2 regions of the Brevibacillus sp. Leaf182 genome follow, and region 1 is predicted to be linked to the other one. Evidence: riboswitches for the same ligand, from Rfam matches in the RefSeq annotation. Region 1 holds a riboswitch; the other holds the start of a gene.
The links. Region 1 has a riboswitch for S-adenosylmethionine ahead of ASG16_RS06855 (sugar ABC transporter substrate-binding protein). Riboswitches for the same ligand answer to the same signal wherever they lie in the genome.

Region 1 (16,538 bases):
AGGCGCTGATGGGTCAGACCAAGCCTGTCCTGCCAGTGCAAATCGTTGATATGCGAAAATCAGGAGATGATGTCGTGGTAGCTGAGCTGTTGCTGCCCCTGCCAAAGTCTGTCACTGCCGCCGAAAAAGTAATCCAACCGGATGCAGATGTAGATGCTGTGCTTAAAACAGATGGTCTGGTGACGAGCTTGCAAGTGAACCGAATGATAGCTTCGCCTACTGTGACAGAGATAGAGCTTGAGGCTAAGTTCGAGGATGGGTTTGTTCTACATCGATTAGAAAATATGAAATTGGTGGATGGAAGCGGGAAAGAATATCAGGCGATAGACGACAAGGTGAATAAAAACGTGGAGCATGTGCAGGGGACAGATACCTATAGGGCGCAATTTATTCCGTCACTGTTCTATGGGGCTCTCCCGGAAAAACTGGAGCTGCGATTTGATGAAGTGACGATGAAGCGCTCCCTAAAGGATAACTTCGTGCTTGATATGAATGCCAAATATCCGCAAACGATTCCGTTTGGAAAAAAGAAACAGTTGAACATTGAAAAGGTAAATTACGACAAAGGCAAGCTGTCCATTGTCGTTCCAAACAAGGGACCAGAAGAAATTAACTTACGTGTAGAGGGTCAGGCTTACAAGGATATGATTGTGGCAGAGGATTTGGAAACTGTTTCCATTGTTTTCAGGGTACCGAAACAGGATACGTATACGGTAGAGATGGGCGGGCTAGAGTTTGAGAGAGTCAGATTGGATGGCGTGATACCTATTACAAAATAAAGTACGATTCCACTGGGAAAGTCACGAAAAAGCCTTTGCACGAACCAGGAGGTCTGGTCTTGTGCAAAGGCTTTTTGCTATTTTTTACACCCAACCGAGTGCCCTTGCCACCAGGGCAGTCAAGAACGTTACTCCGATAGCAATGGCAAGCGGAATGAGTGCGGATAGTACTGTCCATTTCACACTTTTCGTTTCCTTGTAAATATTGAACAAGGTTGTGCCGCAAGGGTAATGAAGCAGAGAGAACAGCATCATATTGAGTGCTGTCAACCAAGTCCACCCGTGCTGCAAGAAGACATCCTTGATGTTGTCGAGGCCTTCCACATCAACCATGGCACCGGAGGACATGTACCCCATCAGAAGAATCGGCAGCACGATTTCATTCGCGGGCAAACCGAGAATAAAAGCCATGAGAATGTAGCCATCCAGACCAATGAGTTGCGCAAACGGATCAAAAAAGGCAGCCATATGGGCGAGGATGCTGTCCCCACCGACATAGATATTGCCCAATACCCAAGTGATGATACCGGCAGGGGCGGCCACAATGACGGCTCTTTTCAGCACGTTCCACGATTTATCCTTGCTTGAGATCAGAATCGTTTTCCAAATCTGCGGACGGCGATAAGGGGGCAGCTCCAACGTATAGTGTGTCGGTACTCCGCGCAAGGCTGTTTTGGATAGTGTCCAGGAAACCGTAAGAGTGATAGCGATTCCAAAAATAACCATACCCATTACAATGAGAGCAGTAGTCAGAGATTGCCATCCACTTGTCGCGCTGGTCGCCATAAATAGCGAAGACAATAAAATCAATGTGGGCCAGCGACCATTGCACGGGACGAAATTATTGGTCAGAATCGCCAGCATTCGCTCCCGGGGAGATTCGATGATCCGCGTGGAAAGGATGGCTGCTGCGTTACAGCCAAACCCCATCGACATGGTCAATGCCTGTTTTCCGTGTCCGCCAGCGTTTTTAAACAGACGATCCATGTTGAATGCCACACGCGGCAGATATCCGAAGTTCTCCAGCAGGGCAAAGACTGGGAAAAAGATAGCCATCGGAGGCAGCATGACGCTGACAACCCATGAGGTACCGCGAAAGAATCCGAGAACCAGAATCCCGTGCAGCCAATCAGGTGCGTGTACAGCTTGAAAGCCAGCAGTTAGATAACCCTCGACTACACCGAACATATCTGCAAGCATTCCGGACGGAACATTGGCACCTGCGATCGTGATCCAGAATACCGCGCCTAAAATCGCCAGCATGATGGGGTAGCCCCATATTTTTGACGTCACAATTTTATCCAGCCTATATGCACGAGAAAGCTTTTGCTTGTCTTCGTATGTCACAGCTTCCTTACAAATACTGCGACTAGTGCGGTAAATGTCACTCACAATCGTGTCTCGAATGGAATTTCCTTCCACTGAGCTTTGGGCCGCGGAAAGAAGTGCATCAAGGGAATCAGACGGATTAGTGGCAAACGGTTCGGCCATGGGTCAAAGGCTCCTTTCTTGCCGTTGTAGCCGGATCTTGCATGCGCTCTCTCAAGGTGCGCAACAAACTTTCATCTCCATCCAACAACCGCAGAGCGATCCATCTTGTCGGAAAACGGCTACCCAAGGTTTTCTCGATTTGCGGCTCCAACTGTGCCAGCTTGGATTCAATCTGTTCACTGTAGATTATCTGTACAGGATTGGGCACGATTGTTCCGTTTGCTACTTTCTCCACCTGATCGAGCAAATTCTCGATCCCGATTTGATTTCTGGCGGAGATGGCGATACAGGGAACGCCTAAGCTTTGCGAGATTTTTTCCAGATCAATACGAATGCCAAGCCTTTTCGCCTCATCGATCAAATTGACGCATACGACGACGTGAGGGGTCATTTCCAACACCTGCAAGGCCAAATTGAGATTCCGTTCCAATGAAGTCGCATCCAGTACCACAATGGTGACGTCAGGCTGCTCGAAGATAATGTAATCTCTCGCGACTTCTTCATCCGCCGAGTTGGAATACAAGGAATACGTACCTGGCAAATCGATGATCCGAAAAGTCGTATTTCCCCGAGCGAATTCTCCCTCAGCCATTACGACTGTCTTCCCTGCCCAGTTTCCCGTATGTTGGCGAAGTCCCGTCAATGTGTTGAATAATGTACTCTTACCGGTATTCGGATTTCCTGCCAAGGCAATCGTGTACGAAGTCACTTTTCTTCACTCCCCACGTACTCTCCAAATATGAGGGAGCTTTCTTCTTTGCGCAGGGCGATGATCGTGTTATTAACCCGAAAGGCAATGGGATCGCCTAGCGGACTTTTTTGCATGACTTCCACGATGTTGCCGGGGACGAAGCCGAGATCCAGCAATCGTCTGCGCAGTATACCCTGAACGTCAATACGATCCAGACAGATGTGGCTACCAATCAAGGCATCAGATAAAGGAATGCTGATAGATGGCATGAGGTTCACTCTCCTTTTTTCGTTAAGGACAAACTGTTGGCTTAGGGCAAAAATGAAGGTAAAAAAAAGTACACGTAGACGATATCTTATGATTTTAGTTTAAGGTAAGATTCTTTCCTAGGCAACAAAGTTTTTGCTTAAGGAAACTTTTTGGTCATAGAAAAACTGCACCCCCAATTGTTCATGGTATCTAACAATGGAGGTACAGTTCATTCTTGATGGTGTATTGCGTGTATCTAACGGCTAGATTCGTTCCACCGGGCTTGTCAGGCAAGTAGGCCCACCTGTTCCCTTATAAGAAATCTCCTCGCCCTCATACTCGTACACAGTCGCACCTGCGTCGAGAAGGAGTTGCTTGGTAATCGGGTTGCCTGCCACGACCATACACACACGCGGCGCGAGGGCGAGAACATTGCTACCGAGATTATCGTACTCATGATCCGGTACCTCGATTAACTGTATGCCTCTGTCGATGAGCAGTTGGCGGAAAAATACAGGCATCAGCTTGGAGTAGACGACTGCCAAATCATGATCGACCATGCTGATGATCGACATAAGATGCAGACATTCCGCAGGACCGCGATCATACGGGAGCTGTACAACGATGATTTCATCCGTGAAATCCTTGACCATTTCCGTAATTTGAGCGATAGCCGCTTCGTTCGTGCGAAAGCCAAGTCCGATCGCGAGCGTTTTTTCATCCAGCCAGACGAGATCGCCGCCATCTGACAAGGCATCGCCTGTGAGCTGTCCCAGAATCGGGATATTGTTTTCTTCTAAAAAGGTCTTGTATATTTCTGCTTCTCCCTGACGAAGCTCCTTGCCAGATTTGAGGATGATTGCCCCTTTGGAAGTAAATTTCACCGGGTCGTGGGCGTAAATGGAATCCAGTCCGGTTTTATCGGATTGTGGCAAGTGCAGGACGTTTTCCACATGCTCGCGCAAAATCGATTCGAATTTGGCGTATTCATGCAGAGCGCGGTCCCAGTCAGGGCGGTCTGTATAATTGAAGGTTTTCCACGATTGATCGAGATGTTCTTGGCTGATAAATGCTTGATGGGGATGCTTGATGATGACGGTTTTCATCTTTTTGACCATGGATTGGCTGCCTTGGAACATAGTTGCCTCCCTTTTTCCACATTGCAGAATATTATTCATATTTCGAAATGTTCACCATTAGTTTACACATTCTGATTTCTGACTGTCAATCTGTGATTCTTCCTGGAGTTTTTTTGCGATTCACAAAATTAGAGCAAATGGTTTAACATAGTTTCATATGAGAAGATAGATAGAAAAGGGGGGGATGACCGTGATTCAATCGTTTGATCGAGCGATGGCGATTGCAACGGTACTTTCGTCGGATGAACATAGAAAATGGTGGACGATCAATGATTTAGCGAAAGAATGCCAGCTCCCGGTCAGCACCATCTATCGACTGTTGTACACGTTGATGAAGCATGGACTGGTAGAGCAGGATGCTGCGACCAAACAATATACGTTGGGGATTAAATGGATGGAGTTCGGCTTGCGGGTGCTCGATCGGATCGATTATCGCAAAGTGATCAAGCCGATGATTGAGGAGCTTGCCAGAGAAGTGAACGAAAGTGTTTATTTCAGTCAGCCTAGCGGACTCGAATCTATTGTCGTTGATCGCGTAGACAGTCAGCACAATATCCGCATCTACGACCAGTTGGGCTTGCGGATTCCGATGCATATCGGTGCGGCTAATAAAGTCGTGCTGGCCCACATGCCTGTGGAAGAAGCCAGACAAACCGTAGTACAGCTCGTGAGTGAAGAGCAGGTGCCTGCTTTTATGGAGAAGCTCCAGGAGATCAGAGCTGCTGGTCATGCTGTCAGCTTTGCGGAGCGGACGGAAAATACGGCGTCCGTCGCAGCACCTGTGATTGATTACACCCAAAAGGTAATCGGGGCATTAAGCATTGGAATTGTCACGTATGATTTGAAGGAGGAACGGCTCCAGTATTTGATTGAACAGGTAAAGGATGTCGCTCACAAAACCTCGCAACGGCTAGGCGGCCTGTCAAAGGCTTGACTGGCCTTTTTTTATTTTGATTTGTTTGTAACATTTTCCTTTTACTTCCGACTATTGGGCTAAGAACGTAAAAAAAGAGGAAGCCAGGAGGAAATTCAAAATGAAACCATACGCAACCAAAAAGCTGATGATCACAGTAGGAGCTGCTGCTTTGCTCTTCTCAAGTCCATTGTGGGTTACGCAACCACAAGTAACTGTACAAGCCGCGGCAGCCAAATCGACGCAACCCCAATTGAGCAAAGCAGCCCAGAAAACCGTAGACAGGCTGAGCAAACACTATCCGGAATTAAAAAATGCGGAAAAAACTATTTCACGTAACAATCAGATGCGGGATGTCTTCCACATCCAATTCCGGATCTTTCCGGGTATCTCGACGCTCGTACTGGCAAGGAAGTGAAAACGAATTTGTGGCGCGGGGAGTCGTTTAGCGACAGTATTGCCGTCAAGCCAGGAGGTAAGAAGACAATGGTTGCATCGGCAAAAGAGGCTGCGGCTGCTATGGAGTTCTTCGGTCAGAAAGTGGAGGGTTTCACATTTACCGGAGACTCCTGGTGTTTTGTTTTGCATAATGCTTTCCCAGAAATTGCATAGTAAAGCGTGAAGGGAGGGGCAAATGTGGAAGGATTCGGAGAAAGTATGATCGTCATCGGGCGCGTATGTACAATTATTCCTTTATTACTGCTGGTCACCTTGTTCATGGGCAAGCGTTCGATTGGGGAGCTGCCTGTTTTTGACTTTATCATCATTATTACTTTGGGATCAGTGGCAGGGGCTGACATTGCAGAGCCAGATGTCCGGCATATTTCGATTGTAGTAGCAGTTTTGACGTTGGGTATATTGCAACGGGTCGTATCGCAGTTGTCCGTTGTCTTTCGCTGGTTTGGCAGAATGGTGACATTTGAGCCGACCGTCATTTTCTCCAACGGGAATTTTCACGTCAAAAACATGAAAAAAATCCGCTACTCTCTCGATAATGTTCTCCATATGCTTCGCGAGAAAGACATTTTCGATCTGGCAGAGATTGATTTGGCTATTATCGAGGCGAACGGTCGATTGACCGTGCTCAAAAATTGAAGAAAAAGGGGATCGCGTCCGAACAAGTCTTTCTCGCAACGATTAATCGGAAAAATGAACTGCTGTACACCTTAAAAAACGAAAAAGAACCACAAGTACCTCCGTTGCATCATTAGCTATCGAATGGAAAAAGGCACAGTTCCTCTGCAAAACCTGCATGAAGTTACTGTGCCTTATACGGGAGCATAATGGTGAACTTGGTTCCTACTCGTGGTTTGCTTGATACATTGACCGTTCCGCCAATCGCATGAATGACATGATAGGAATACGTCAATCCAAGACCGGTCCCAGTTGTTTTCGTAGAAAAGTAAATCGTTCCAAGGCGGCTGATCTGTCCTGCATCCATACCGATACCGTTATCCTTGATGACCAAAACGGCTTTGTTTCGCTCGATGAGCAAGTCCAGGGAGACTTTTCCGTCCGAAATATCCGAGCACGCCTCGATGGCATTTTTGATGAAATTCACCAGCACTTGCTTGAACTCGTCTGGATTGGCCTTGATCGTCACAGGTCTCTCAAAGTCTTGCAGCGTAAGCTCCACGTTATGCATATTGGCAAAGGGGAGCATCACTTCGCGGATGGCATGGAGATGCTCGCTCACATTAATGATCTCATGCCGTTCCTTGAGTGGCTTGGAAATCGCAAGGTACTCGGTCAAAATGGCTTCTGTCCGTTGGATTTCGTCGAGACTGATGCGAATGTATTGATCGACTTTTACCAAATTTTCCGGGCGTTCCTGTATTAATTTCAAGAAGCCTTTGACTGCTGTCAGCGGATTGCGAACCTCGTGTGCGAGTGATGCAGCAACATGGCTCATCGTCTGGATTTTTTCATTTTGCGCGTGGCGAATAAACAGCTCCTTATCCGAAACGCATTTGCTGAAAAGCGACATTAATAACCAGAGGCCGAAAAAGTTTTGAATAGGAATCACTATGGTGTAGTAAACGAGGTGTTGAGTTACATACGTGGGAAAAAAGTAATAAGTAGTCCCTAAAGCAACCGTAGAAAAAATCGCACTCGTCATAAAAAGATACAGTGTTTTCCGATAACTGGCTTTATAGTGTCGATACAAAAAGAGTGACAAGACAAAATTGACTGTAAGGATCAGCATGGCAACCCATGTTCCTTCGCCACCTAGGTAGTACCGATAAACCAAGGCTTCAATCAGCAGGAGCAAGGCAATCTCGACTCCGCCATAAACCAGTCCGAAAAGAATGATGATATGTCGGATATCAAAAAACATGCCATTCGTGACGCTCGGGGCGAAGGTCATCGCGAGAAACATGCAGGCTGAGCTGGTGATGACAATAAAGGAGCGGCTGTAGTTCCTCATTTTGTCACGGTAATAGATGTTGAAAAACACAAACGGGATAATGGCGAAAAACCATTGAAGAATGACTTCTTTTAATAGACTCATGTAGCATCCCCATCGCAAATATTTGCTAGGCTTGTATCAATCTACGATAATTCGACAAGACACAACAAAATCCCTCTTGATGTTACATAAGAAACTGGAATATTTATCAAGAAAATTCTTTCGGTAAACCTAGTTGACAGATAGGTAATTGCCAGATTATATTCTGTATATACTTATACAAACGTTTTGAAAATAGAAACTACTCTTATCAAGAGAAGGCTGAGGGAATGGCCCTATGAAGCCCGGCAACCTAGCACGAGAGAATGCGTTCTTTCGAGCCAAGGTGCTAACTCCAACAGGTAGAATACCTGACAGATAAGAGGCGAGAATCTTGTCGATTTTTGTCCTCTTTCTCTGTGAAAGAGGATTTTTTGCTTTTGTCATCTGTTATCAAAAAGAAAAAGGGGGAACATTTGTGATGAAAAAGAAACTGGGATTACTGACTTCACTTGTTGTGGCTGCGTCTGTTCTCGTGACGGCATGCGGCGGAGGAACAAGCACCGGAACCGGCAGCACGAACCAGCAGGGCGGAGAGAACGCAAAGAGAATCGCATTGATCATGCGTCAAAACGTAGGGACGTTCTCCGCCCAATATATCAATGGCGTGAAGTCAGAGGTGGAGAAAAACGGTGGCGAGTTGACCGTATTCAACGCAGATACCGATCTGGCAAAAATGGCGTCCAACCTCGATGCGGCAGTGAATCAAAAATTTGATGGCATTCTGATCGACCATGGTACGGCAGAAGCGTTGCAGCAGGGCACGCAAAAAGCCGTGGATAGAAAAATCCCGGTCGTCCTGTTTGATACAGACATCAACATTCCAGGCGTGCCAGTAGTGGCGCAGGATGACAACAAATTGGCAGAGCTGAGCCTGGAGAAGCTGGCGGCAGATACAAACGGCAAAGGCAACATCGTAAAAATTTGGGTAGCTGGCTTTGCACCGATGGAAAAACGCCAAGTCACGTATGAAGCTTTCCAGAAGAAATACCCGGACTTAAAAGAAATTGCGGCATTCGGTTCTGCTACCAACAATACGGCACTCGATACACAAACGCAGATGGAAGCAATCTTGAAAAAGTATCCGAACAAAGGCGACATCACAGCAGTATGGGCGGCTTGGGATGAATTTGCCAAAGGGGCGACACGTGCCATTCAGCAAGCAGGCCGTACGGAAATCAAAGTGTACTCCATCGATTTGAGCGATGAGGATCTGCAAATGATCCAGGCGGAAAACTCTCCGTGGACAGCGACGGCAGCGGTAGACCCATCCAATATCGGACGCATTCATGCGCAAACCGTGTTCCAAAAAATCAAAGGCGAGCAAGTACCAGACAACGTGAAGCTGAATCCAGTGCTGGTGAAACAGGAAGACCTGCCGAAGGATAAGAAAGTAACGATGGGCGACCTGTCCCAATATGTACAAGAGTGGGGCAAGTAAGAACCAAATTGGCTTTTCCCGTTGAGCTGTATCCGTCAACGGGATTTTTCCTTATAGAGGTTGGAACACGCAGGTAAACAGGAGGTGTGAAAAATGTCCACATTGCAGATGAAAGGGATGGCGAAGCAGTTTTCCGGGGTTCCTGCCCTGCGATCCGTCGATTTCGAGGTGCGCGCAGGAGAGGTTCACGCACTCCTTGGTGCCAATGGCGCGGGAAAGAGTACCCTGATGAAAATCCTCACGGGAGCGTATCAGGCAGATGGCGGTACGATCACCATCGATGGACAGGCCGTGACGATCAATTCGCCGCAGGATGCCAAAGCACAGGGCATTCAATGTGTATATCAGGAAGTGGACACCGCCTTGATCCCGTATTTAAGCGTCGCTGAGAATATTTTACTCGATCAACTCGTCCAGGCGAAAACCAAGGGACTGATCAACTGGAAGAGCTTGTACAACGAATCAGAGCAGATTTTAAAAAACTTCGGCTTCTCCATTCCTGTGAGGATGCTCGTTGAAGAATGTACGCTATCGGAAAAGCAATTGATTTTGATTGCACGGGCGACCGTTCAAAAGGCGAAGTACGTCATTTTCGATGAACCGACAGCGCCGTTGAGTACAAAGGAGAGCGAACGGCTGTTTCAAATCATTGCGCAGTTGAAAAAAGCTGGGGTCGGGATCATTTATATCTCCCACCGCCTGCCAGAAATCTTTGAAATCTGTGATCGGATCACCATCATGCGCGATGGACAGCATGTTATGACCACAGACACGGCGAAGACCAATATGGACGAAGTGATCGCGAACATGCTGGGCAAAAGCTTTGACGAGGAGTTCCCAAAGCTTGCAGTGCCGATTGGCGAAACGATTTTTGAGGCGTCAGGTGTGGCTGGCGGCAAAGTACACGGAGTCGACTTGCAGGTTCGCGAGGGAGAAATCGTGGGTGTCGTCGGTCTGGTTGGGGCAGGAAAGACTGAGCTCGCCCGATTGCTCTTCGGTGCAGATGAGGCAAAGGCTGGAGCCGTTCGATTGCATGGAAAACCTACCCAACTGCGCTCGCCAAAGGACGCCGTCGATACAGGAATTGTGCTCGTCCCGGAGGAAAGGCGCAAAGAAGGCATTTTCGTAGAGGAGTCCGTACAGAACAACCTGTCAGTCGCCTCGTTGAAAAAGAAGTCCTTGCTTGGTTTTATCAAAAGAGGGGCAGAAGCGGCTAGTGCAAGAGAGCTCGTTTCGCGCCTTGGTGTAAAAACAGCCGATATCAAGCAACTGGTCGGTTTTCTCAGCGGCGGAAACCAGCAAAAAGTCGCTATCGGCAAATGGCTGGATACAAACGCTCATCTCTTTATGTTTGACGAGCCGACAAAAGGGGTGGATATCGGCGCGAAAAGCGATATTTACCGCCTGATCGGAAAGCTCGCCGAGCAGAAAAAGGGTGTCCTGTATTTCTCCTGTGAGTTTCAGGAAGTAATCGGGATTGCTGACCGGATTCTTGTCATGTTCGAGGGCAAGATCGTGAAGGAATTGAGTCGCGAAGAAGCAACACAAGAGCTGATTATGTACTACGCAAGCGGAGGTGAGTAACGTGGCAGATAAAAAGTTTAGCTTATTTGATTTTGTTTATAAATACGGAACGGTTGCAGTTATTGTAATTGTCATGCTGTTATTCAGTTTGACCAACCCGTATTTCTTCACGTACGACAACTTGACGGACATTCTTCGCTCCATCTCGATTGTGACATTTGTCGCGATTGGCGTTACGTTCTCGCTGATTGTCGGAGGTTTTGACTTGTCTGTAGGATCGACGGTTTCATTGACCACGGTCGTTTCTGCTTCGATGATGGTTTGGTACGAACAAGGAGTCTTCACGACTTTGGTTGTTCCCATTGTACTCAGCTTGCTCGTCGGGCTGGTCAACGCCTTCCTGGTCGTGAAAATCCGCATTCCTGATTTGCTGGCTACTCTGGCGATGCTCTACATCGTCAACGGCATTCATATGACGTATTCCCAAGGCTACTCGATCTACGCAAACATGCCGATGCAGGACGGCTCACAGGCTCCGGGAAAATTTCAGGAATGGTTCCTGTGGCTGGGCCAAGGAGAAATTCTCTCCGTACCGATTCCGGTTATCCTGACCTTTTTACTTGTCGCAATTACGCATGTGTACCTGACCTATACGAGACAGGGAAGGATGCTGTACATGACAGGCGGTAATTTGGAAGCAGCCCGTCTGTCGGGGATTCCTGTAAATCGCTATCGTACCCTGGCTTATGTGCTCTCCGCTCTTTTTGCGGGCTTGGGCGGGATGCTCTTGGCAGCGCGGATTGGCACCGGGCAGGTGAGTAGTGGCGGTTCCATGCTGATGGATGCAGTAGCGGCTGCTTTCGTAGGCTTCTCCGTTTTCGGCGCAGGAAAACCAAACGTTTTCGGTACATTTGTGGGAGCGATCCTAATCGGGGTGCTGCTTAACGGGATGACGATGCTCAATCTGCCGTACTACGCTTACGATATTATCAAGGGGACGGTACTGGCGCTCGCATTGGCTGTGACCTATTACCAACTGCGCAGAAAACGAAACGCTTAGAATCGTAACGTTCTTCTCGCTTTTCTCTCATCGATTTCTCATCTTCCTATTATTCCCTTCTCTTTTTTGAAGCTTAGTATTGGTCTTACTCAAGTGAGACGAATGCGAAAGCAAATTCAAATAAAGAGAAGGGATGTTGTTTTTATGCGTATACTTGTTGTGCCTTCGGGCTTTAAGGAAAGTTTAGATGCCGAGCAAGCAGCAGAGTGCATGAAAGAAGGAATCCTGCGCGTCCTCCCGCTCTCCCAAGTACAGACACTGCCAATGGTAGACGGGGGAGAAGGCTTTACAAAAGCGATTGTAAAAATTTCGAATGGTTCGATTATCGATAAGGAAGTAACGGGCCCTGTAGGAGAAAAGGTTCCTTCCCATTTTGGGATATTCGGATCAAAGACGACAGGCCAAACGGCTGTGATCGAGATGGCGGCAGCAGCGGGACTACGACTGGTTCCAAGAAGCTTGCGTGACCCGCGCAAAACGACGACACATGGCGTCGGTGAATTGATCAAAGCGGCGCTGGACATGGGGGCAGATCGTATTTTGCTAGGCTGCGGCGATTCCGGTACTTCCGATGGCGGGGCAGGCATGGCGCAAGCACTTGGCGCTAAATTTTTGGATGCAAGCGGTCGGGAAATCCGTATTGAAGGCGGAATATCGCTGGCAAACGTAACGAAAATCGATGTATCCGGCATGGACAAAAGACTCAAGCAGGTGCAAATCGATGTGGCTTGCAACTGGTTTAACAAGCTGTGTGGGGAAAACGGAGTCGCTCGCGTGTTCGGTCCGCAAAAGGGAGCAACGCCTGAGCAAGTGGTTGAGCTGGAAGAAGCACTCGAACAATTCGCGGCTATCATCGAGCGGGATTTCGGTATCGATGTCAGAGAAATGCCGGGCAGTGGTGCATCGGGTGGCTTGGGTGCTGGTTTGCATGCGCTGACGGGTGCGAATCTGTATCCACGCTACGACATTATCATGAAGTACATTGATTTGGATCGGATGCTTCAAGAGACAGACCTTGTATTTACGGCGGAAGGCAGTATTGATTTTCAAACACCGCGAGGAAAAATTCCAGTGGAAGTGGCAAAGAGAGCGAAGAAGCATGCCCTGCCAGTAGTGGCTTTGGTGGGGACTGTTGGGAAAGGTGCCCGACTCAATTATGAGCACGGAATTGATGCGTACACGAGTATTTTGCCGATGCCGTCTACGTTGGAAGAAGCGTTCATGCATGCGCAGAAATGGCTGACCGATTGCTCGGAAAGCTCCATGAGAACCATCATGGTGGGCCTGCAGCTCGCAAATCGTTTAATGACGAAGGAGCACGTATCGTGATTGCACAGACTGTTGCAAAGGAAAGACCTGCCTGGGTCCTTCCGATTGTCCTGATTATGTTCGTTGAATTACTGCTTATGCTGCCGTCTTCCCTGACATTTGAAGCCAAATGGAGCTTGTTCTGCTTCTGTGTCGCCGTGATTCTGTGGACGACCACCTCGCTGAACTCCGCCTATGTAGCGATTGGCTCCGTATTACTCCTCGTCGTGACAGGTACGGCTGACCAGGAAATTTTGTTCGACTCGCTTGCCTCCGATGTCATTTGGTTAATGATAGGCTCATTCATTCTCGGTGGCGCTCTTCAAGTGACAGGTTTGGCAGGCAAACTAACAGATCTGGTCGTAAGCAAGGCAAAGAATGTCAAAAGCTTGTTTTGGCTCTTGACGGTCGTCGTTCAATTTCTCGCATTCTTTATCCCGTCTACTTCTGGGCGTGCAGCGGTGCTTCTGCCTGTTTTCCACTCGCTGACCTCAGAAATCGGGAACAAGCAAATTACGAAAGCCATGGCGATCCTGATTCCGACGATTATTTTAGTATCGACGAGCTCCACCATGATCGGAGCAGGCTCCCATTTTATCGCCCTCGATATGCTGAAGGAGTTCAATGGGGAAGGGATTAGCTTCGCAGAGTGGCTGTTGTGGGGACTGCCGTTCGGGGTAGTAGCCAGCATCGTTACATGCCGGATTGTGCTGGCTCTGTTTCTCACCAAAGAAGAGATGCAGCGCCCACTCAAAAGCAAAAAGCTTTCCCTCACCTTGTCCCGCAACGAAAAATATACGGTTGCTGTGATCGGGGCGATGGTCATTTTCTGGCTGACAGAGCGTTTTCACGGAATCGAGATTGCTACCACGACAGTCGTCGGCGCCTTTCTTTTGACACTTCCGAATGTAGGCGTCATGAAATGGAAGGATGGCGTTCAGTCTGTCTCGTGGAACCTGATTCTGTTTGTAGGGGCAGCCATTGCACTCGGAAAGTCGTTGTTGGAGAGCGGCGCGGCAGAGTGGATCATGAAGAAGCTGTTCACGATCACCGAGCAACTGGAAGGGGAATCGTCCCTTCTGATCATTGTGGTTATCACATTGCTGACACTGACCTCCCATTTGTACATTACATCACATACAACGCGAGCCGTCATTCTTGTTCCACCGCTTCTCTACTTTTCTAGCAGCCTTGATTTGAATGAAGTGACCGTGTTGTTCTTAGGAATCGTCGGTATGAACTACTGCCTGACCTTCCCTGTCAGCTCCAAAGCATTGCTCATGTTCCAGGAAAGCGGCAAGGAGACCTTTTTGCCTAAGGATTTGCTGCGGTTGAGCTTGTATGCTGGTGCTGCCCACGCGATCCTGATGGTCGTCTTTTATTACGCGTACTGGCAGTGGGTGGGGTTATCAATATAAGTAAAAAATTATATCTTTCGTACGGATTACTCTTTGATCCACAGCCAATATTTGCTAAACTCATCTGGATAATGGATGCAAGGTTTAGGAGGATTACATGTCGGAGCGAATATTAATTGTGGAAGATGAAGAGAAAATTGCTCGTGTGATTCAATTAGAGCTGGAATACGAAGGATACGAAAGCGAGATCGCCAAAACAGGGCTCGAGGCGCTGGAACAATACAATCAAGGCGGATGGAACTTGATTTTGCTCGATGTACTGCTGCCAGGCTTGTCAGGTATAGAAGTGCTTCGTCGGATTCGGGTAAAGGACTCCGCGACGCCAGTCATTTTATTGACGGCCAGAAATGCTGTCGTGGACAAAGTAAATGGACTCGATCAAGGCGCGAACGACTACATCACGAAACCTTTTGAAATCGAAGAGCTGCTGGCGCGCATCCGTTCCTGCCTCCGCTTGTCCCAAATGACAAAGAAAGTGGAAGCCAGCTCCAAAGTAGAGGTAGCGGATTTAAGCCTGGATGAAAAATCGCGGGAAGTGACGAGAGGGTCCAGTCAGATCGAGCTGACACCGCGTGAATTCGATTTATTGCTTTATCTGATGCAGAATAAAAACCAAGTTCTGAATCGTGAACAGATTCTTACACATGTATGGGGATTTGACTATTTCGGAGACACAAATGTCGTTGATGTGTATATCCGTTACTTGCGTAAAAAGGTGGACCAAGGGTATGAAACCCCGCTTTTGCATACAGTTCGAGGCGTTGGTTATATGCTGAAGGGGTAGATTATGAAAATCAAAAATAAAATTCATTTGTTCTCCACGGTCGCACTCTTGCTTTTGTTGCTCATGGTCAACAGCTTCATTTACTTCATGTTCTACAAAGTGACAACAGACGGAGAGCTGGATCGTCTGCAACGAGAAGTCCTGCACATCCAGAGTGGACTCAATCAGATCGGTGTAGAAAGTTTCGACCCGGCCACGCTCTTGCAGCCGTATTTGCCGTCGAACGGGATGATCCGGATTATCGATCAGCAATCGCGGGCCATCGTCACGCAGGAAGTAGACAGCACGCAGCCAATCCCGGCACCGAAGCCCATCTTTGATCGAAAAGCGAGTGACGGTGTCTTCGATGTTAACGGAGCGAAATACGCGTACGTCAAGGTCCCGATCATTTGGACGAATGGAAAAATTGTCACGTTAGAAGTCATTGAAAGTATTGCGGGCTTGCAAGAAAATTTGAGCCTGCTGCAAAACGTTCTGTTATTTGCTTCGTTGTTCGTGCTAATTCCTGCTTTTTTTGCAGGGCGCATGTTGAGCAATCTGATTTTGCGACCAGTCAACTCGATGATTCAAACGATGGAAGACATTCAAGCGCGCAGTATTTTTAAGAAAATACCGCTTGAGCACACCTCCAAAGATGAATTACATGCGTTAGGAAGTACCTTTAACAAGATGATGGATTTATTACAGCAAAACTTCGAGAAGCAGCAGCAGTTCGTCTCAGATGCTTCCCATGAATTGAAAACGCCGCTGACCGTAGTAGAAAGCTATGCGAAGCTATTGAAGCGTTGGGGGACGAAAAAGCCGGAGGTTCTGACAGAGTCGGTGGAAGCAATCTATTCGGAAGCCGTGCGTATGAAGGATATGACCAATCAAATGCTTCTTCTCGCCAACAATAGCGCTGAATGGAATCTGGATGTCAAAGAAATCGACTTGATTCCGATGTGCCAAACGACCATTGCTCAATTGACCAATGCGTATGGCAGATCCTTTCAACTGGGCGCAAACCACGAATCGGTTCCTGTCATAGCCGATGAACAAAAACTAAAACAAGTGCTCGTCGTTTTACTCGACAATGCGATGAAATACAGCTCCAATGAAATCGAGGTTGGGGTGGGGCTTCAAGGCGACCGTCCTTATTTCTCGGTAAAGGATTATGGAATGGGGATTCCCAAAGAAGATTTGCAGCATGTTTTTGATCGTTTCTTCCGTGTAGACAAAGCCCGCAGCCGCGA
Region 2 (16,538 bases), on a different contig from region 1:
ATCATATCGTGCGGATTGTGTCCGACAACCAAGAGATTGTGGTTGTCATGCGAATAGCTGGTGGCTACTGCACCTCGCTTGATCGTATCCCCGCTGATCAAGCCATATCCACGATTGCCGTTTTTGCCATAGCGCTCAAAGACGGCGATCAAGCCGTACGGGCTCTCCTCCCACAAGAGTTGTCCTTCCCGCACCTCAGCGATTCCACGGTGATCCTCTGTAAAAGTAGAACCGTTTTGCACGAGCATGACCCGACATGGATAGCGATTGTCCGGCACATCTACTGTGACGTGGAAGTCTTGCTCTATAAGCGGCGAAAGCTTGATGCTCTCATAAAAGTGCGCAGGAAACTGCTTCTCTTTGACTACTTGTCGGTACTCTTCCTTGACGTCGAAAGCTTTCTTCCCATTTTTATAGACGCGTTCGATCTTGAGTTCATGCAGATCAGACAACAACACGAAATCCGCTATTTTGCCAGGAGCAATCGCCCCTCTATCCTTCATGTTCATACGTCTGGCTGGAGTAAATGTACTCGCGTAGATGGCGCGCTCTGGCTGCATGCCCATTTGAATGGCTTTTTTCACGATATGGTTCAAATGTCCACGATTGACCAAAGAATCGGTCATCACATCATCCGTCACAAAACAAAAATGCTCAGAAACATCTTCCTTTACAAAAAAGTCCATGACTTCATCCGTCATCGATTTTTCTTGAATCTCCAGAAACATGCCCGCTGCAATTCGCGCTTCCATGCCCTCACGCGTCTGGTGCGTATGATCGGAGTCTACTCCCGCATAAATGACACGATGCAGGTCCAAATCAAGCAATTTCGGAACATGCCCCTCGATGACGAGCTTTGGATACGTCTTGCGGATATGCTCCAGGATGCGATTCGTCTTGCAGTCAGGGTCCTTGATGATGTCTACGTAATTCATAATTTCGCCGAGGCAAATGATCTCTTCAGAACGCAAGAGCTCGTCCATGTCTGCAATCTCGACAGACCCACCTGTCGTTTCCATCGAGGTAGCTGGTACGGAGCTCGGGATCGCGTAAAGCATATCAACGACACAATCACGGCTCGCACAAATCATCTCTTTGATTCCTTCGATTCCGAACACATTGGCCATCTCATGCGGCTCCGGTACGACCGTCGTCACTCCGTTTTGAATCAAGCCAAAGGAAAACGTCTCCGGCGTCACCATCGTACTCTCAATATGCAAGTGAATATCGACCAGACCAGGAATCATGTAGCGACCTTGTCCGTCCACGATCTCGGCAGCTTCAAATGTTTCCGTACTCCGCTCACCAATATAGAAGAATCGTCCATCCAAAACAGCGACGTTTCCTTTGATGAACTTTTTAAAATAACTGTTAAACACTTGGACGTCTTGAATCAACAAATCGACCTTCACGAAAATAACCTCCTGTCTTTAGTCCACGAGTACCACTTTGTCTTTTGGAAACAGCAGATTGACGTTTAGGCCAGTCTTGTACGGCGTCTCCATCTCTTGATTGACCGTGAAGTCGCCCAGCTCTGTTTCCACGACATATTGATAGCTGCGTCCCAAAAACGTGCTTACCTTTACTGTTCCGCGCAAACGGTTCATTCCCGGCTCGGCGCTCTCTTCTGTCGTCACGAGGAGGTCATCTGGGCGCATTGCGCATTTTTTGCCGGATGGATTGGCCGTGCCCGGATTTTTGGACGCGGTAAAATGATGGTCACCGACGCGCAGGCCGATTTCTCCGTTCTGCTCGTTGCGCTCTGCGAAGTCGATAAAGTTGGTAAAACCAATAAAGCGAGCGATAAACTCCGTCTTCGGGTATTTGAAAATCGTGGCTGGATCGTCGAGCTGCTCGATCACACCCTTGTTCATGATCGCCACCTGATCCGAGATGGAGAAGCACTCCTCCTGGTCATGCGATACGTACACAGTCGTAATTCCCAGCTCCTGCTGAATGCGACGGATTTCTACGCGCATGTTGATCCGCAGGTTGGCATCTAGGTTACTGAGCGGCTCATCGAACAGCAGCAGGTCAGGCTGAATCACCAGTGCACGAGCAATAGCCACCCGCTGTCTTTGACCACCGGACAACTCCTTCGGGAAACGCTTTTCATAGCCGCCGAGACTCACGACTTCGAGAATTTGCTGCACCCGGTTCTTTACCTCTGTTTCATTGACCTTGCGCAGGCGCAAACCGAACGCCACGTTATCGAATACAGAAAGGTGTGGAAACAGCGCATAGCTCTGGAACACAAACCCGAAGTTGCGCTTGTTGACCGGAACGCGCGTATAATCTTTTCCGTCAAACATGAACCGGCCATCTTTTGCTTCCAGAAAACCCGCAATCAGTCGGAGTGTCGTCGTCTTTCCGCAACCGCTTGGACCAAGCAAAGAGATGAGCTGTCCTTTTTCGATATTGAGATTGAAGTTTTGCAAAATATATTGATTGTCATAGGCAACCGATACGTTTTCCAGCGTGAGCAATGCCATGAGTTGATGCCTCCGTTATCGTTTTGTAAAGTAGGAAAGCCCCATCAGACGTTCAATGATGAACATGAGAATAGCCGTAAGAATCATGAGCAGCACGGAAATCGCGGCGATCGTTGGATCGAAGTTGTTTTCTACGTACGTCAGCATCTGGATCGGCAGCGTGCTTACCCCTGGTCCTGTCATGAAAACAGAGATATCTACGTTGTTGAACGACTCCAGAAAAGCGATCAGAATCGCAGCTATAATTCCGGAGCGAATATTCGGCAAGACGACTTTGAAAAAGGTTTCGAGACGACCTGCCCCAAGGCTTAACGCCGCTTCTTCAATGGCGAAGTCAAAGTTGGACAAGGAAGATGCAATGACGCGAATGATAAACGGAAGCATCAGCACCGTATGACCGACGAGAAGTCCCGCATAAATCGGCAAATGATATACGACAATGACGTATTTCAGCATGGCAAAGCCCATAACAATCCCCGGAATCAGGACAGGTGAGATGAAAACGCCATTCAAAATACCCTTGCCGCGAAAATCAAAGCGACTGAGTGCATAAGCTGCCGGAATCCCCAACAAGAGCGCCAAGAGATTTCCCAGCAAGGAAACGAACATTGACGTCTTGAAGGTCGTCATGAACATTTCTACCTCGAAAATGTTTTCGTACCACCGCCAGGAAAAGCCCTCCGGCGGAAACTTCAAGACGCTCCCCGGCTCAAACGACGTAAAAGAAATGATAATGAGCGGCCCTAGCAAAAACAGAAAGACGAGAGAGGTAAACAGGGCCAACCCGCGATTTTTCTCCTGCATAGCTTCTACCCCTTCGGATTTAATTTCGTCGCCAGCTTGTTCATGAAATAGATGACGACAAATGTAATGACAATCATGATCGTGGCAATGACGGATGCCAAATGCCAGTCATTAAGCGTAATCGCATTTTGATACAGGAACGTGGAGATGACCCGCTGTTTTCCACCTAGCAGGGCAGGCGTGGTGTAGGCAGTCAAGCTTCCGACAAACACTAGAATGCTACCGATGATGAGTCCCGGTACACTAAGTGGCACAATGACCTTCCAGAAGGCAGTCAATTTGGAAGCACCCAAGCTTTCCGCCGCCTTCAGCAAATCTGGATCGATGTTTTCCATCACCCCTACCAGCGTAATAATGATCAGCGGCAGGAACAGATGAATCAAACCAATCATCATCGCAGTCGGCGTATACAATATTTCCAACGGCTTATCAATGAGCCCGATTGCAAGCAGCGAGCTGTTCAATAAGCCCTTTTTTCCGAGAATAATCATCCAAGAGAACGACCGCACGACAGAGCTGGTCAGCAAAGGAAAAATCGCCAATGCCAGCAGGATGCCTTTTTTGCGTGGCCCGAGCTTGGAAATGTAGTACGCAGAAGGAAAACCGATCAGAACACATGCAATCGTCGTGACCAGACTAACCTGCAACGTTGTCAGCATAATTTTCAGGAAGTACGCGTCGGTCAGAAATTGGAGATAGCCTTGAATCGTAAAGCTACCCTCTTGATAAAAGGTGGACGCGATCGTCATCACGATTGGAATGACCATGAACAGCGTCAAAAACAGCACACCCGGCAACAGCAATAAATAAAGACCCGTTTTTCTCATCTGATTAACTCCTGTTCACGGTATCGTCAGGCTTTCAATGCGCCAAGAAAACGCGCAAAGAACGCATCTGCATCTACGTCCAGACAGACGTTTATGTTCGGTTCTTTTTTCAGGCGGTTTTGAAAGTCGCAAACCGTTTGCCCATCACACAACTCACTTCTCGTTTCGATATCTACATACAGCTTCCTGGTCGCCACCAGGCTCGGATCGAGCGCGACTGCGACAGCCAATGGATCATGCATGGCGCACGCATAAATGCCATTTCGCTGAAAATAACGATGAAGGTAATCAGACGTACTCTGTCTGACGTACTCGCCCATCGGTGTATCTCCTAGCTCGCGAATATGCTCCTCGTTCAGCAGCACTCTTCGCGTCACATCGAGTCCAACCAGCGTCAATTGCGGGAATCCGGCATGAAACACAACCTTGGCCGCCTCTGGATCGACGTACATGTTATACTCCGCAACTGGCGTCACATTGCCATGCTCGCGGACCACTCCACCCATGAAAATGACATCCTTGACGTGTTGGACGAGCTCCGGGCATTTTTTCACCGCCAGCGCCAAATTGGTCAGCGGCCCCGTCATGATGAGCGTAATCTCGCCGGAATGAGCGAGTACGTTTTCCACGATGAAATCAGGAGCAAAGCCAGCAGTCGGCTTCTTGTACACCGGAACGCCGGCCAGAGCACCTCCCAAGCCATCCTCACCATGTACGGCATGCTCGAAAAACAACGGCCGCAGCAGCGGTTCAGATGCTCCACAGACAACAGGGATTTGCTCGCCGACTTGCAAGAAATCGAGAATTTTGCACGTGTTTTCTGTGGCTTTTCGCAACGACACGTTGCCATTCACCGTAGTGATGCCCACCAAATCGAATTGCCCGCTCTTCACAGCGAGAATAATGCCAAGCGCATCATCAATGCCCGTATCTACGTCAAGAATGATCTTTTGCACGAGTGGTCCTCCTCACGAAAACGAGGGTATATCCGAAATTGTCTATACCCTCGCCCTTGTTTTTCTATCGTTCGTTATTGCGTAATTTCACGATTCCAACGGTCAATCCATGCTTTGGAGTGCTCGTTAACGAATTTCATGTCCAGCATTTTCAGCTTGCTTACGGTTTCTTCCCCATACGTTACGCCTTTTGCCTCTTCTTCTGTCAGTTGAACCGTTTTGTTTACAGGGGAATCGATTTTTGCTTTTGCTGTTTTTTCCTGAACTTCCTTGCTCAGTTGGTAGTTGATGAAGTCTTCAGCCAGCGCTTTGTTTTTCGAGCCTTTTACGATGTTAACCGTATTCATGACTGCATATCCGCCGCTTGCAGGTTGTACGAAAACAGCTTCTGGAACAGCGGCCTTGATGTCTTTGAAGTACATTTCCATGATCGGTCCTACGCCGATTTCTTCTTGACCAAACATATTCACGTATTCAGAGGTCTTATCGTAGAACTTCACTACACTTTGGTTGACTTCTTTCATTTTCGCGAAGGCTTGATCTTCGTTAAATTCCTTGTTGCCCGCTATCTGGGAAGCACTGTCAAGAACCATCGGGCCAGTTGTGGACGTAATGCTTGGCAGTGTCAGCTTGCCCGCCAGCTCTGGGTTCCACAGGTCTTTCCAATCCTTGATCTCGGTTTTCACGAGCTTTGGATTGTAGGCAATTCCGAATTGACCAATCGTGTAAGCTGGACCGTACTCCTCGCCCAGTGGTGCTTTGGCGATGTCGTAGATTTGATCCAGGTTCGGGATGCGGCTGCGGTCGATTTTTTCAAATGCTCCACTCTCAATCCCTTGCTGTGCATAGTAGTCAGAGAGGTAGATCAAGTCTACATCGGAGCTTCCTTGGCGAATTTTGTTCAGGCGCTCTGCATTGTTCCCGATTTCCAGCACGATTTTCACGTTATGTTCTTTTTCAAATGGCTCATATACTTCTTTGCGGAAAAAGTCTTCAGAGAAGCCCCATGTGGAGATGACCAGCTTTTGTGGCTCACCCTTTGCTTCGCCTCCAGCCCCTCCCGCTTGTGGTTGATCATTGCTGCCACAGCCAGCAAGAGCCAGTGACATCATAGAAAAAGACAGGATTCCAGCAAGTAATTTTTTCATCGTAATTCTCCTCCAGTTGGGTTCATTTGATGACAAAATATGGTGATACAATAAAAAGAAAAGTACCCTTGATTAGAACGTATCATTCTAAACAAGAGCACTTTTCTTCGTAAACAAAGAGAAGTGACACCCGTTTTTACGCAAAGTCTACGGTCTCCCCTTAAGATAGATCAAAAGAGAAAATCCGAACGATTGCGTCAGGTATTCAGTTCTGATTCAGCTAAAATAACATTCGTGATCGCCCATTGCGTAGGCGCATCATAGTCCCGCAGCACGGCTTCCAACGGCAACCCCATCTCTTCCTCCAGTCGTTCTCGCAGTTTCTTCTTATAAAGAAGGGACATCCGAAAATCGACTTCGAGCTTGAGGGCCGGCGCTTCGCCTTCCAACGCTTGTGAGCGCGGAGAACGGCGATGCTTGGCTTGGAACGTAATCATCTGATTTTCAATCGTGACTCGGAGCAAAGTCGTTCCAAATCCGAACAACTCTTTTGCTATCTCATTATAGATGGCAGACAGCTTTTTTCTGGTTTCATTGGAGTCCACTAGAGTCATGTCATCACCTGCGATAGCTGGTATCGGGTTCATTCGCTCTCATTATACAAATGATTTTCCGATTCTTCAATAGAATATTCGTATTTAGATCAATTTCACATTTTTCCACCAAGTCATTCGTTTGCAAAAACAGTTGACACGTAAAAAATCAGTCGTTATAATCCAACTATCCAAATAAGAATTAACAACAATGTTTGGAATGATAATTTCATAGCACATTCTCTTATGAAGAGAGGTTGAGGGACTGGCCCTATGACACCTCGGCAACCTATCGCAAACGATATGGTGCCAAATCCAGCGGAATTTATTCCGACAGATAAGAGAGGTATTGTTGCCGTGTATTTACATACGCGCAGTCCCAGCCTCTTCTGTCGGAAGAGGCTTTTTTTATTACATCTTACATCCAGAGAAAAGGGGTATTTTCATGAAAAAGACTGGTCTACTGCTCACTACACTACTTCTCGCTGCATCGCTCGTAACAGCTTGCGGCGGTAAACAGGAAGCTGCGCCTGCTAACGGCGGCACTGCTGCTGAACAAACCTCACTCAAAGTGGGCGTCACTGGCGGCCCGCACGAAGAGATTCTCAACAAAGTAAAGGAAGTCGCCAAAGGCAAAGGACTCGATGTCGAAGTCGTCGTTTTCAACGATTATGTACAGCCGAATCAAGCTCTCGATAAAGGAAATCTCGATGTTAACAGCTTCCAAACCATTCCGTTCTTGGCGAAGTTCAATCAAGATCACAAAACAAAGATCGTCGAGGTCGGAAAAACCGTGACGTACCCGATGGGCCTGTACTCCACCAAGCATAAAAAAGTCGAGGACATCCCGGCTGGCGGTGTTGTCGGCATTCAAAACGATCCGACCAACCGAGCACGCGCCCTGTTGCTCTATCAGGCTGCTGGCTTGATTAAGCTCAAGGATGGCGTGGGCGACAACGCAACACCACTGGACATCGTAGAAAATCCAAAAAATTTGCAATTCAAAGAGCTGGAGGCGGCATTCCTGGCACGCTCGCTGAGCAATGTAGAAGTCGCTTCGATTAATACGAACTTCGCAATGGAAGCTGGCTACTCCCCGAAAAAAGATGCGATCTTCGCTGAGACGGCTGACTCTCCATACGTGAACATTTTGGCAGCCAACGAAACCAACAAAGACAACCCCGCTGTCAAAAAGCTGGTCGACATTTACCGTTCGGAAGAAGTGAAAAAATTCATCGACGAACGTTTTGAAGGAGCTGTACTGCCGTCCTGGTAAGATCGACGCCAGGAACATCAAGAACAACAAGGAGAACTCGTTATGATACAGCTAACCGATATTCATAAGTCGTATCAAGTAGGAAACAAGCAGGTAGAAGCATTGAAGGGCGTATCCTTGCAGGTGGAAAAAGGGCAGATTTACGGGGTTATCGGTTTTAGCGGAGCGGGGAAAAGTACCCTGCTCCGTACCATCAACCTGTTGGAGAAGCCGACTAGCGGTTCTGTGATCGTCAATGGCCAGAACATGCTGACCCTCAAGGAAAAAGAGCTGCGGCAAGCTCGCAAAAAGATCGGGATTATTTTTCAGCACTTCAATCTGCTCTCTTCCTATAATGTCTTTGACAATGTGGCGGAAATCTTGCGGATGAATCGCGTCCCCAAAGATGTCATTAAGCGCAAGGTAGAAGACCTTCTCGGCTTGGTTGGCTTGTCTGATAAAGCACATGCTTATCCTTCACAGCTATCCGGTGGACAAAAGCAACGGGTGGGCATCGCTCGTGCGCTTGCCACTGATCCGGAAATCCTGCTCTGTGACGAAGCAACTTCCGCTCTCGACCCGCAGACGACTGAATCGATTCTGGAGCTGTTGCTCGACATCAATCGAAAGTTTAACCTAACCATCGTCCTCATTACCCATGAAATGCAGGTCATCAAAAAAATCTGCGATCAGGTAGCCATCATGGAAAATGGCGTCGTCATCGAGCAAGGCTCTGTTTTGGATGTTTTCAGCAATCCGCAAGAGCAAACGACCCGTAATTTTATCAAAACGGTTTTTGACGATCAGGTACCACAGGAGATTTTGTCCAAGATAAAAGAAACCGGACCCGTTTCCAAAATTGTTCGCGTTGCCTTTCGTGGGGATGCCGCTCTCGATCCTGTTCTGGGAACACTGTCTGCACGTTTTCCGATTAGCACCAATCTATTGTACGGCTCGATTACAACCATAAAAGGTACGGCGCTCGGCATTTTGCTTTTGCACATTTCTGGTGAAGACCAGGCCATTCAGGATGGCATTCGCTTCTTGCGCGAATCCGTCTACCGCGTAGATATTGTGTCACCAGAGGAGGTGCGGAGCTAATGGAGCGTTTGATTGAAATGATTCCGGTATTCGGGCAATCACTGCAAGAAACTGTCATCATGGTTGGGTTTTCGTTGTTCATTGCGACACTGATCGGGATTCCGCTCGGGATTTTGTTGGTCATCACACAGGCGAATCACCTTTTCCCGAACAAAATCATCTATCACACCCTGAATACGATCATCAACATTGTGCGTTCGCTGCCTTTTATTATCCTGATGGTTGCGATCATTCCTTTTACGGAGTTGATTGTGGGCACTTCGATTGGGATTGAAGGAGCAATTGTGCCGCTCATTGTCTATACTGCGCCTTACATCTCACGCCTGATGGAAACGGCCCTGCATGACGTAGATCGTGGCGTTATCGAAGCGTATCAGGCAATGGGCGCATCCCGGACGCAGATTATTTTTCGCATCATGCTGCGTGAAGCACGGCCTGGCATCGTCCTCTGCCTGACGATTGCGACCATCGGTTTGATTGGTGCTACTGCAATGGCCGGAGCAGTCGGTGCCGGCGGACTCGGCGATCTCGCCTTGCGCTACGGCTACCAGCAATGGGACATCGAAGTCATGATCATTACTGTCGTTATCCTCGTCGTCCTGGTCCAGCTCATTCAATCATTAGGCAACTGGGCAGCCCGAAAACTGAAAAAGAGCGCGTAAATCGAAGAACCCCTGACGAGATCGCTTGTCAGGGGCTTTTTTGTAGGTATGTAGACCAATCGTCACTGAAAGTTCGTTGGTATTTCGCTCGATATTCATGTAGACTTATATATACAAGTCATATTAATGAGAGGGGCTACTCAAATAACATGAAAAAACTCATCATGATGTTGGTTGCCGTAATGCTCGTACTCGCTCCGGCCGGAGGATTTATTGATCATGCCGACGCGAAAGGTTATAAGTCCGGGAAAAAATCTTTTAACTCTAACACGGCTCCTACCAATACACAAACAACCAACAAAGCCGATTCAAATGTAAACGCAACAACCAATAAAGGTACTACAACAACTCCTGCTGCTACCGCAAGCAAAAGCGGCGGATTCATGAAAGGTCTCCTGATTGGCGGTCTGGCTGGTTTGCTGTTTGGAAGCCTGTTCGCTGATATGGGTATTCTCGGCTCCATCCTTGGCTTCATGATCAACCTGATGGCGATCCTCGCTGTGATTATCCTGATCCGCAAAGCGTTCGTCTACTTCAAAACCAAGCGCGCGAAAGAACAGGAACTGAACGCATGGAAAAGATAACTTTTTCTGAACAAGATATCATTAATGCAATCTGCATTCATGCAGCTTACAAAAAGCAATTGAAGCCACAAGACATCTCCGTCGAGCTAATGTGGGACGAGGAGTATGGCTTCTCTGCTGAAATACACTGGATGGATCGCCAACAAATCTTCGTCGAGATTAATATGATTGAAGCGATTCGCTACTACCTGGAGACCCAGATGCAGCGCAACCCTTATTCCGCCGGTATCGAGCTGGTATTGGACGACGAAGAAGGTATTATCGCTCATATCACCTACTAAAGCTTGACCATCGTAAGTTAACCCAAGGCCAATTTGTTCACACATGTGAGCAGGTTGGCTTTTTCATATTGAATTTGGCTTCATTCCGTTATATACTTTATCTTAGTGAAAATGATTATCATTGTCTGCGTTTACTCATACATGTACATACTTTCCTAAAAAGGAGTTGGCCCATTGTGGAGCGCTTATACACGCAAAAGCTGGACATCGGATACGGTGAGCTTTCCATTGTCAAAGACTTGAACATCAGCATTCCTTCTGGAAAAATCACTGCCCTGGTCGGTGCAAATGGTTCTGGTAAATCGACGATCCTCAAAACTCTCGCCCGGATTATGAAACCAACCGGCGGACAAGTATTTTTGGACGGTAAATCGATCCATCAGCAATCGACCAAGGAAGTCGCCAAGCAACTGGCGATTTTGCCGCAAAACCCAACCGCACCCGATGGCTTGACCGTGTCTGAGCTCGTTACCTATGGCCGCTTCCCCCATCAAAAAGGCTTCGGCTCCTTGACTAAGGAAGACAAAGAGATCGTAAACTGGGCTATCTCCATGACTGGCATGGCAGATTTCCATGATCGTCCGGTTGACCAGCTATCCGGCGGTCAGCGCCAACGCGCCTGGATTGCGATGGCTCTGGCGCAAGGAACAGACATCCTGTTCCTGGATGAGCCTACGACCTTTCTGGATATGGCTCACCAACTGGAGGTTCTCAAGCTCCTGCAAAAGCTGAATGACGAAGAGAATCGTACGATCGTCATGGTCGTCCACGATTTGAACCACGCAACCCGTTATGCACAGCACATGGTTGCCATCTCTCGCGGTACCGTTGTCGCTGAGGGAAGCCCTGCTGAAGTCATGACGCCTGATATGCTGCGTAAGGTATTCAACATCGAAGCAGACATCCTGATTGATCCTCGCACGGGTGTACCGCTCTGCCTCCCTTATGAGCTGTCTCATGCTGTGGATCAAAAGCAACCAATCGAAAACGCGACCCAACCTGTTTACTCGGAAGAGCGCAAGCTGGTTGGAGCCAGATAATTGTTAGATGCCGCTAGCAAAAAGCCGGTTTTCACCACGTTTTTCGGTGTAACCGGCTTTTTGCTATCCCTACTGTTTATCTCTCTTTGTTACACGGGCTTAGAAAACCTTACAGTTAGTCACAACCCCACATGAGACGACGAAATGGACTACGTCTGTTTGCAATGGCTCTCTGATCTTGAGCGCCGCAGGCTTGTTACATGGAGCCGTAGCCACCACTCATTGGGGGTCCTTTGAGCTGCTCCAATCTCTCGGAACCACTCCAACAGAGGAAAGAGTCGTTCGTCAGGGCAAAATCGTTACAGCGGCCGGTGTTTCCTCTGGTATCGACATGGCCCTCCAATTGGTTGCATGGGTACGATCCCCAGCCACCGTTCGACTCTGGTTCACCAGAGAAGGCACCTGCTTTATTGGTAGAACAAATAAGAGGGATGTTTCGGGAGTTTGCAAAACGGGAGCCCCGGGTATAAATCAGTACGTTCTAAAAAATGAAAAGGCGACAGCCTGGGGATGTCTTTCTCCCCTCGGCTGTCGCCACTTTCTTTTCTAACCTCTTACCACTTAACTTCTTTCAGAACTTCGTCTGCCATGCTGCCAGTGGAAACCAATCCACCACCGGAGAGATACCAGTAATTCGCATCGAGATAAATGATGTTGCCATTTTTAAATGCTTTGGTGTTTTTGATCAGGTCGTTTTCGATCGTTTGTTTTGCAGAAGCAGAAGCGTCTTGGTTCTTGTTCACAACACCGCGGTCTACAACAAACAGGTAGTCCGGATCTTTTTCAACGATATATTCGGAGGATACGCTTTGACCATGTCCTTCGACTTTAATGTCTTTATCTACAGGAGTGATACCCAACTCCTTGTGAATAATGCCAAAACGAGATCCAGGACCATACGCGCTCAGCTTACCTTCGTTCACCAATACGATCAATGCATTTTTACCGCTAGCTGTTGCTTTTTCATTCACTTGCTTGATAGACGCATCAATTTTTGCCAGCTCTTCGTCTACTTGTGCTTCTTTACCGAAGATGGTACCCAATGTTTTCATGTTCTCTTTGAAGGATTCCATGTAATTCTCGTTGTCTACACCCATGAAGATGGTTGGAGCGATTTTGTTCAGCTCTTCATATGCAGGCTGTTGACGACCGGAGATGAAGATCACATCTGGCTTCATTGCGTTGATTTTCTCAAAGTCTGGCTCTTTCAAACCACCAACGTTTGTGTACTTTGCATCTTTGAACTTTTCCAGGTACGGAGGAATGTTGGAAGACTGAGCAACACCCGCTACTTCGATACCCAATTTATCCAAGGAATCCAGGACGCCGTAGTCAAAAGAAACAACGGTTTTTGGATTCTTTTTCAGTTTTGCTTCACCCAATTTATGCTTGATTGTAATTTCTTCGGATGTTTGTACAGCTTCAGGTGCTTTTGTCGCATCTGTCGCTGGAGTTGAAGGGGCAGCATTATTGGAGCCGCATGCGGCTGTGAATACAGCCATCAGTACTGCCATAAACAGCATGAGTAGTTTTTTGTTCACTTCTCTCACCTCTATATAGAATTTAAAAGTATATAAAATTATTGATAGCTTGCTGATGAACCCCCCTTGCAGGCCATCAAAATTTTAACGATAGGAAGATGGTTCTTACGCGAAATAGACGCATATTTTGTTCTCGTCAATGTCTTCAATCTGGATATCCATGTCATAGACATCTTTTAGCGTAGGTCGCGTAATGATCTCGTCTGTGGTCCCTTCTTTTACGACCTTGCCGTCCTTGAGAGCAACAATATAGTCCGAATAGACAGAGGCAAAGTTGATGTCATGAATAACGATGACAACCGTTTTACCCATTTCGTCTACCAGTCGTCGCAGTACCTTCATAATCTGGACGGAATGCTTCATATCCAAATTGTTGAGCGGCTCATCCAGAAGGACATAGTCTGTATTTTGAGCGACGACCATGGCGATGTACGCACGCTGGCGTTGACCACCACTCAACTGGTCGAGATACTTGTGCTGAATGTCCGTAAGTTCCAAATAACGGATGGCATCATCCACATGCTTCCAATCCTCTTTTGTCAAATTCCCCTGTGAATACGGGAAGCGACCAAAGCTGACCAGCTCGCGAATCGTCAACCGTACCGTAATGTGGTTTGATTGCTTGAGAATCGATATTTTCTTGGCAAGCTCACTGCTCTTTACCTGGCCAATCTCCTGACCCTCAATGAAAACCTCACCTTGGTCCTTTTTCAAAAGACGACTAATCATGGACAGCAGGGTGCTCTTTCCGGCCCCATTGGGTCCGATAAAGGACGTGATTTTTCCCTTGGCAATTTTCACAGAGACGTCTTCCACGACATTTTTGCTACCATACTGTTTTGAGACATTCCGGACTTCTATCACGCTTTATTCTCCTTTAACAGAAGATAGATGAAGTAAACCCCACCAATAAAGTTGACAATGACACTGAGTGTTGTAGAAAACGTGAATACGTGCTTCACAATCAACAAACCGCCAACTAAAGCAATCACACTGATTAATGCCGAGCCTGCCAGCAAGTATTTATGCTGATAGGTTTTCATAAACTGATGGGCGAGATTCGCAACCAACAGTCCGAGGAAGGTAATCGGTCCGACCAAAGCTGTCGCAATGGAGACGAGAATCGCAATCACGATGAGGAATCGCTTGATGACAAAATCATAGGGAATCCCCAGATTGATCGCCTGATCCCGGCCGAGCGATAATACATCCAGATACTTGATGTAACGCCAGAAGTAAATCGCAATCACGATGACCAACACATAGCTTGTAATCAACAAATCCGTTTTTACATTATTGAAGCTGGCGAACATCTTGTCTTGTACAATCAAAAACTCGTTCGGATCGATTAACACCTGCATAAACGTGGACAAGCTGCTGAACAACGTCCCCAGAATCAATCCGATTAATAACAGGAAGTAAATGTTTTGCCCTTCTCTTCTAAACAGAAATTTGTAGAGCAAGCCCGCAAAGAGCACCATGATTCCCGTCGAGATAAGAAAGTTAACATTGTTGTTCATCAGGGTGAAGTGTGTGGAACCAAAAACAAAGATCACAAACGTCTGGATGAACATATAGAGCGAATCGAGGCCGATGATGCTAGGCGTCAAGATTCGGTTGTTCGTAATTGTCTGGAAGACCATCGTGGAAAAGGCGATGATGCATCCGGTTAAAATAATGGCGAGAATTTCCTTCGCCCGCCGAGGAAGGATATAGTCCCAGTTGCCGCCGGCGTTAATTGTCATGAATATGGCTATTAAAGCAATGGCCACAATCGACAGGGCACCTATCTTAGCTTTCATTGTTCATATGCCTTTCTTCTCATGAGTAAGTACACGAAGATCGCGCTGCCTATGACCCCAACCATCAAGCCGATGGAAATCTCGTATGGATAGATGATAAGGCGTCCCAGGATATCACAAGCCAGTACAAAAACCGCACCAAGCAAAGCGGTATGACCCAAGCTTTTCTTCAGGTTATCCCCCAGGTACAGCGTAACCAGATTGGGAATGATCAGTCCCAAAAACGGGATCGCCCCTACCGTGAGAATAACAACCGAAGTAACACTCGCGACGATGATCAGACCGATATTGACGACCTGCTTGTAGTTCAGCCCGAGGTTAATGGCGAACTCTTCACCCATTCCTGCAATCGTGAACTTGTTCGCATACAAGTAGGCGATAATCACCAGCGGAATGCTTATGTACAACAGCTCGTAGTTGCCTTTCATAATCGTGGAGAAATCTCCATGCAGCCAGGCAGACATATTTTGCATCAGGTCGTGCTTATAAGCGAAAAACGTCGTGATCGAACCGACGATATTTCCAAACATCAAGCCCACTAGCGGAATGAAAATGGAGTCCTTGAACTTGATTTTGTCGAGAATCTTCATAAAGATAAACGTTCCAAGCAAGGCGAAAGCAAAAGCGACGAGCAGCTTGACCCAAGGACCAGCATCGACGAATACCAAAAGGGAAATCAAAATTCCGAATCGAACGGAATCCTCTGTCCCCGCTGTCGTTGGCGAAACGAACTTGTTCCGCGTCAACTGCTGCATGATCAGGCCAACGATACTCATGCTCATCCCCGCGATAATGATACTGATGAGTCGCGGAATCCGGCTGATCAACATGACTTGTACCTTGTCATCCGTGAGATTGAACAGGTCCCTTGGAGATATATTTATCACACCAATAAAAAGTGAAACGAACGATAGCAAAATAAGTGCTACAACCAAATATCTCTTTTTCATCGCGTCCCTACTCTTCTTACGTTTTCATGGAGTAATGTTCCGTATTGACTCGAGCATTTACGAAAGAGAATAATTCTCATGATCATTAATAAAGAGATTCATTCTCAATTAGAACTACCTTTGTTATATTAGCACTTCTTTATCGGAAGGGAAAGCTTTTTTTCATTAGTCGGCTAATTTTTTCCTCAACCTGTCAAAATACCGACAAGAACAAGAAAACCGCCAGGGTAAAACCCCTGACGGTCCTGATTATTTGGATGTGTACGAGCCTGTTACGTTTTGAACGAATCGATCTCCGCTCCCGTCATTCTCAATCAGCACATTTCCTTCGACTGTATCAATGACAATATTGCCGCTTTGGTCCGATATCGTAATATCACCCTTATGCTTCCTGATATACATATCACCGGATTGATCGTGAATCGCTACGTTTCCACCTGTATTTTCCATGACGATATCACCTGAATCGTCTTCGATCAGTTTGAGGGCCGACGCGTCCTTGATCTTGATGTCTCCGGACTGATCACGAATCTCTACCTCTCCGGTTGTATTCGTTAATTCA

Region 2: another riboswitch for S-adenosylmethionine. It lies ahead of ASG16_RS04890 (MetQ/NlpA family ABC transporter substrate-binding protein); the one in region 1 lies ahead of ASG16_RS06855 (sugar ABC transporter substrate-binding protein).

Annotation. Positions count from the first base shown of each region.
Region 1 covers NZ_LMPN02000017.1:76,716-93,253, reverse strand. The annotation lists gene ASG16_RS06905 (hypothetical protein) at 1-779, shown strand, start outside; gene ASG16_RS06900 (nucleoside recognition domain-containing protein) at 864-2,270, opposite strand; gene ASG16_RS06895 (FeoB small GTPase domain-containing protein) at 2,248-2,979, opposite strand; gene ASG16_RS06890 (FeoA family protein) at 2,976-3,230, opposite strand; gene ASG16_RS06885 (dimethylarginine dimethylaminohydrolase family protein) at 3,474-4,349, opposite strand; gene ASG16_RS06880 (IclR family transcriptional regulator) at 4,540-5,283, shown strand; gene ASG16_RS06875 (hypothetical protein) at 5,384-5,680, shown strand; gene ASG16_RS31495 (hypothetical protein) at 5,749-5,874, shown strand; gene ASG16_RS06865 (DUF421 domain-containing protein) at 5,899-6,357, shown strand; gene ASG16_RS06860 (sensor histidine kinase) at 6,521-7,774, opposite strand; SAM riboswitch class I at 7,977-8,096, shown strand; gene ASG16_RS06855 (sugar ABC transporter substrate-binding protein) at 8,193-9,212, shown strand; gene ASG16_RS06850 (sugar ABC transporter ATP-binding protein) at 9,306-10,796, shown strand; gene ASG16_RS06845 (ABC transporter permease) at 10,798-11,796, shown strand; gene ASG16_RS06840 (glycerate kinase family protein) at 11,941-13,125, shown strand; gene ASG16_RS06835 (SLC13 family permease) at 13,182-14,522, shown strand; gene ASG16_RS06830 (response regulator transcription factor) at 14,620-15,306, shown strand; gene ASG16_RS06825 (HAMP domain-containing sensor histidine kinase) at 15,310-16,538, shown strand, end outside.
Region 2 covers NZ_LMPN02000015.1:417,891-434,428, forward strand. The annotation lists gene ASG16_RS04855 (adenine deaminase) at 1-1,412, opposite strand, end outside; gene ASG16_RS04860 (ABC transporter ATP-binding protein) at 1,431-2,492, opposite strand; gene ASG16_RS04865 (ABC transporter permease) at 2,508-3,296, opposite strand; gene ASG16_RS04870 (ABC transporter permease) at 3,302-4,123, opposite strand; gene ASG16_RS04875 (nucleoside hydrolase) at 4,150-5,079, opposite strand; gene ASG16_RS04880 (ABC transporter substrate-binding protein) at 5,154-6,227, opposite strand; gene ASG16_RS04885 (Na-translocating system protein MpsC family protein) at 6,425-6,781, opposite strand; SAM riboswitch class I at 7,002-7,104, shown strand; gene ASG16_RS04890 (MetQ/NlpA family ABC transporter substrate-binding protein) at 7,206-8,036, shown strand; gene ASG16_RS04895 (methionine ABC transporter ATP-binding protein) at 8,079-9,116, shown strand; gene ASG16_RS04900 (methionine ABC transporter permease) at 9,116-9,778, shown strand; gene ASG16_RS04905 (hypothetical protein) at 9,928-10,362, shown strand; gene ASG16_RS04910 (YxcD family protein) at 10,350-10,643, shown strand; gene ASG16_RS04915 (ABC transporter ATP-binding protein) at 10,820-11,683, shown strand; partial or broken gene ASG16_RS04920 (DJ-1/PfpI family protein) at 11,787-12,153, shown strand; gene ASG16_RS04925 (siderophore ABC transporter substrate-binding protein) at 12,238-13,224, opposite strand; gene ASG16_RS04930 (iron ABC transporter ATP-binding protein) at 13,330-14,088, opposite strand; gene ASG16_RS04935 (iron chelate uptake ABC transporter family permease subunit) at 14,085-15,026, opposite strand; gene ASG16_RS04940 (ABC transporter permease) at 15,023-15,976, opposite strand; gene ASG16_RS04945 (DUF4097 family beta strand repeat-containing protein) at 16,226-16,538, opposite strand, start outside.